Regions from separate parts of the Lacicoccus kunmingensis DSM 17847 genome, predicted to be linked through region 2. Evidence: riboswitches for the same ligand, from Rfam matches in the RefSeq annotation. Region 2 holds a riboswitch; the other holds the start of a gene.
The links. Region 2 has a riboswitch for lysine ahead of BO48_RS07455 (aspartate-semialdehyde dehydrogenase). Riboswitches for the same ligand answer to the same signal wherever they lie in the genome.
Positions count from the first base shown of each region.

Region 1: another riboswitch for lysine. It lies ahead of BO48_RS07760 (Na+/H+ antiporter NhaC family protein); the one in region 2 lies ahead of BO48_RS07455 (aspartate-semialdehyde dehydrogenase).

Region 1 covers NZ_JCANUC010000006.1:31,129-33,615, forward strand. The annotation lists gene BO48_RS07755 (bifunctional metallophosphatase/5'-nucleotidase) at 1-1,173, shown strand, start outside; lysine riboswitch at 1,219-1,383, shown strand; gene BO48_RS07760 (Na+/H+ antiporter NhaC family protein) at 1,451-2,487, shown strand, end outside.
Region 2 covers NZ_JCANUC010000005.1:138,965-141,451, forward strand. The annotation lists gene BO48_RS07450 (ABC-F family ATP-binding cassette domain-containing protein) at 1-547, shown strand, start outside; lysine riboswitch at 595-775, shown strand; gene BO48_RS07455 (aspartate-semialdehyde dehydrogenase) at 866-1,849, shown strand; gene dapA (4-hydroxy-tetrahydrodipicolinate synthase) at 1,864-2,487, shown strand, end outside.

The DNA of each region.
Region 1 (2,487 bases), on a different contig from region 2:
CCTTATACAGAAGCGACACTCGGAAAAGGCAACGTCGACCTTTTGAATCAGGCGGGCTGTGATGTGGCGACACTCGGAAATAATGAGGGCATCACACTTGAAATCAATGATTTGAAATCGTTGTATGATGATGCAGATTTTGATGTCGTCTGTGCAAACCTTCTTGAAGCGGGTTCAAAAGAACCGTTTTTCGATCCCTATGTAATCAAAGATATCAACGGCATAAAGTTTGGCTTTATCGGTATTACAGTCGAATTCACCCCGTTTTATAAAGCGCTCGGATGGAAAGTGTCCGATGCGTTCGAATGGGTGGAGAGATGTGTCGATCAGCTGTCCGGCCAGGTGGACTGCCTCGTTTTGATGAGCCATCTCGGCAAGTATGACGATGAAACGCTCGCGAACCGCTTTCCTGAAATAGATGTCATACTCGGTTCGCATACCCACCATCATTTTGAGAACGGTGAAACAGTCGGTTCCGTATTGATCGGGGCGGCCGGCCGGTTCGGAGACTATCTCGGTGAGATCACCTTGACGTTCGACGGGAAGGCACTGGTGGATAAATCGGCACGCCTGATCGATACGGACCTGCTTTCGCACGTGGACGACCCTTATTACGAACACGGCAGGGACCTGATGAGGGAAAATATCATCAAATGGAATACCGCACCGGTGCCGAGACATTTATTTCACACGAGCCGCTTCATCAGCCGCCTCGCATATATGATCAGGGATTTCACAGATGCGGATGCGAGCATTATCCATACCGGGCTCATCGCGAAAAGTTTCGAAGGCGGTACATTGTCCGAGTATGAACTGCATAAGGTGCTGCCGCATCCGATCAACGTCGTGAAGATCAAGCTGACGGGCAGGGAGCTGAAGGAAATCTTCAATCAGTCGATGCGCCATGAATTCCGCGACGATATCGTCCGCGGCATGGGATTCAGAGGCGATATATTCGGCACATTCGTCACGGATAATATCGGCTACGTGGAATCGAAAAGGGAGTATTACATCGGCGGGGAACGGATCAAGGAGTCGGAGACCTACACACTCGGCACGCTCGACATGTATACGTTCGGCAGAATTTTTCCGCAGTTCAAGTCGGCAAAGAAAATCTATATGATGCCGGAATTTTTAAGGGACATCGTAAAATTATATAATGAGGATTTATAGTTGATGAAATTTGCAGTTATGCTATAATATTAATGTTAATTGAATAGAAAAAGTAGAGGTTGCGATTATTATCAGTACTACTGACGAGCAGGCATGCGTTTGAGTCGGTTGGAAAGGGATGATTGCCGAAGGGCGTTTTTGGCGGAAAACTTCCTGGGACCGGTTTGAATAAACCCGGTACTGTCATTATGATGATGCGCTACACGAATGTATATTTTGTCACGTGGCTAATCATAATGTCACGTGACTTTTTTTAATTTTTTAGGAGGAAATACATATGGAAAGTTTTTTATCATGGGAATATATGCCGCTCATACCCCCGCTTTTGACACTGGTGCTCGTTGTTTTAACGCGTAAAGTCGGCATCAGTCTGGGTGCGGGTATCATCACTGCCGCTTTTGTCGTGGCAGGCGGCAGCATCACCGGCTCCCTCGGTCTGGTGTGGGAAGCGTTCATTGGCATTTTCATCGCTGACGGCGCAATCAATACTTGGGAAGCGTTCATTCTGATCTTCCTGACGATGCTCGGCATCATGACGGCGTTCATGAATATGTCGGGCGGCGCGAAAGCATTTACGAGCTGGGCATTGAATAAATTCAAGACGAGAAGAAGTGCAGGACTTGCGACTGGTTTTCTCGGCATCATCATTTTCATAGATGACTACTTCAGTGCACTCATCACCGGCCAGGTCGCAAGACCGCTGACAGATAAATATAATATTTCCCGGGCAAAGCTCGCGTATTACGTGGATACGACCGCTTCACCTGTATCGGTCATCGCCCCGATATCCAGCTGGGGTGCCGGGATAATGGGACTTGTCGCACCGTTACTGCTCGCAGCAGGATTGACGGACATTTCACCATTCCAGGCGTTCATCTATATGATTCCGATGAACTTCTACGTCATTACGGCGATGATCATGATGTTCATCGTCATAATGACGCGTTTTGACATCGGACCGATGCGTGAACAGGAAAGAAAAGCGATCGTCGACGGCGTGGTCGTCGATGAAATGAGAGAAGTTCCCGGAGACACGGATGAAGAGCTGCCGAGCGTCAACAACAGTTCCGCTCAGGCGCTGCTTGTTCCGATGATCGGCCTTGCAGTGACCGTCATCATCATGATGTTCATCACAGGCGGGCTTGAAGCGGGCTCATGGTCTTTATTCTCAATACTTGAAAATACACTGGTGACACACAGTCTGATCGCCGGCGGTATCGTCGGGCTTGTACTCAGCCTGTTCTATTACTTCAGATACACTAAGACGAATGATGCATTCGGAGCGGATAAAATCTGGCTCGGCATAAAAACAGG
Region 2 (2,487 bases):
CACAGAAGTTGCCCGCACTACCCTTCTAAAGATTCTTGCAGGTGAAATTACGCCTGACGAAGGTGAAGTGCGATTCGGTGTGACAACTTCCCAAAGCTATATGCCCAAAGATAACTCTGAGTACTTTGAAGGTGTAAATATCGACCTGGTTGAATGGCTGCGTCAATATGCACCTGAAGATGAACAGACAGAAACATTCATCCGCGGCTTCCTCGGCAGAATGCTCTTCAGTGGTGAAGAAGCGAAGAAAAAAGCAAGTGTACTATCAGGTGGAGAAAAAATGCGTGCAATGCTGAGTAAAATGATGTTATCAAAAGCGAATGTTATTTTACTGGATGAGCCGACCAACCACCTTGACCTGGAAAGTATTACAGCGGTAAACGAGGGACTTAAGAAATTCAAAGGTTCAATTATCTTCACTTCCCATGACTTTGAATTCATCAATACGATTGCCAACACGGTAATAGAACTGAAGCCTGAAGGTGCAATCGTAAAAGAGTCCACTTACGAAGAATATCTGAAAGATAAAGGTGTTTTGAAAGTTTAAGGTTTACTTTCTGAATATTTGTGTTTATAATGATATTTAATAATTAAATAGCGAGATGAGGCGCATCGATCATCAGTAACTTATTAACCATTAATTCTCGAGAATTATAGTAAGTGAAAGGGTAAGATGCCGAAATGGTCTATTTTTCGAGAGATAGGCTGTTGGGTCACTAGGTTAAGAGCTAATGACTTGTCATTATTATAATGATAATGGAGTGCATCACTTGTATATAAACTTTAACAAGTCCGGCATTCCGGGCTTGTTTTTTTATTATCTGACAATATCTCGTTCTTTAATAACATTTTAGGAGGAATTTTAATGGTAAAAGTTGCAGTTGCTGGCGCTACCGGTGTTGTAGGTAGCAAATTAATTGAAATGTTGGAGCATTATGAAATTAAATATGATGAACTGGTATTATTTGCTTCTAAAAGATCCGCCGGTAAGGAAGTTTCAGTCGGTGGACAAACATATGTTATTCAAGAACTTACCGAAGAAAGAGCGCAGGAGAAATTTGACTACGTCGTGATGAGTGCCGGCGGATCAACGAGTGAAAAGTTCGCCCCGCTGTTTGAAGAAAGCGGCGCAATCGTCATAGACAACTCCAGTCACTGGAGAATGAACGAAGATGTGGACCTGATCGTCCCTGAAATAAATAAACCGAAACTGAAAAGAAGAATCATAGCGAACCCGAACTGTTCAACGATTCAATCGGTAGTATCCTTAAAACCGCTGCAGGATAAATTTGGAGTCAAGCGGGTCCACTATGCAACTTACCAGAGTGTGTCCGGATCAGGTGAAGGCGGTATACGCGATCTGGAGGAAGGTGCCAATGGTGCAGAACCGACAACCTATCCTCACCCGATCTACAATAACGTCCTGCCGCATATCGATGATTTTCTGGATGACGGCTATACAAAAGAAGAAAAGAAAATGATTGATGAAACAAAAAAAATACTGGAAGATGATTCAATAGAAGTGACAGCAACATGTGTCAGGGTGCCGATCATCACAAGCCATGCGGTTCAGATGAACGTTACGTTGGATAAGGAAGCCACGGTTGACGAAGTGAAACAAGCATTTGAAGGTTTCCCGCATATCGTAGTTATGGATAACCCGGAAAAGAATGAATATCCGACACCACTTGATGCTGCAAACCGTTCTGAAATCTTTGTCGGCAGAATTCGCAAAGACCCTACCCTTGCGAACACATTCCATGTGTGGTGTGTAGGAGACAACTTACTCAAGGGAGCGGCACAGAACACTGTCCAGATTCTGAAGTCATTAATGGATAATAATAATTAATAGGAGTGTTATATATGAACCCGATTTTTGAAGGTATTGGAGTTGCAATGACCACCCCGTTTAATAATAACGAAGTAGACTATGACGCTTTTAAAAAACATATTGAATATTTGATTGAAAATGATACACAGGCATTGATCATCAATGGCACAACAGGAGAATCCCCTACTCTTTCAGGTGATGAAATCAGACAATTGATCGAAGTGGGAATCGAAACAGCTGCAGGACGTGTACCGGTCATCGCCGGTACAGGCACAAATTCGACCATGAATTCGATCGAACTGTCGAAGTTCGCAATGGATGCCGGTGCAGACGGTGTAATGCTGATTACGCCGTACTATAACAAAGCGAATCAGAAAGGCCTTGTTGCACACTTCAGTGCGATTGCAGACTCAATTGATATACCTGTCATCCTCTATAACGTGCCAGGCAGAACAGGGATGACAATCGAGCCTGAAACGGTGCTTGAATTGAGCACCCACCCTAATATCGTCGCTTTGAAAGATGCAGTCGGCGACTTGAACTATACAATCAAAGTATTGAACTTGATCGATCAGGATGAGTTCGTACTGTACAGCGGCAATGATGATAACCTGGCAGATTTCATACAGCTTGGCGGTAAAGGCCTGATCAGTGTT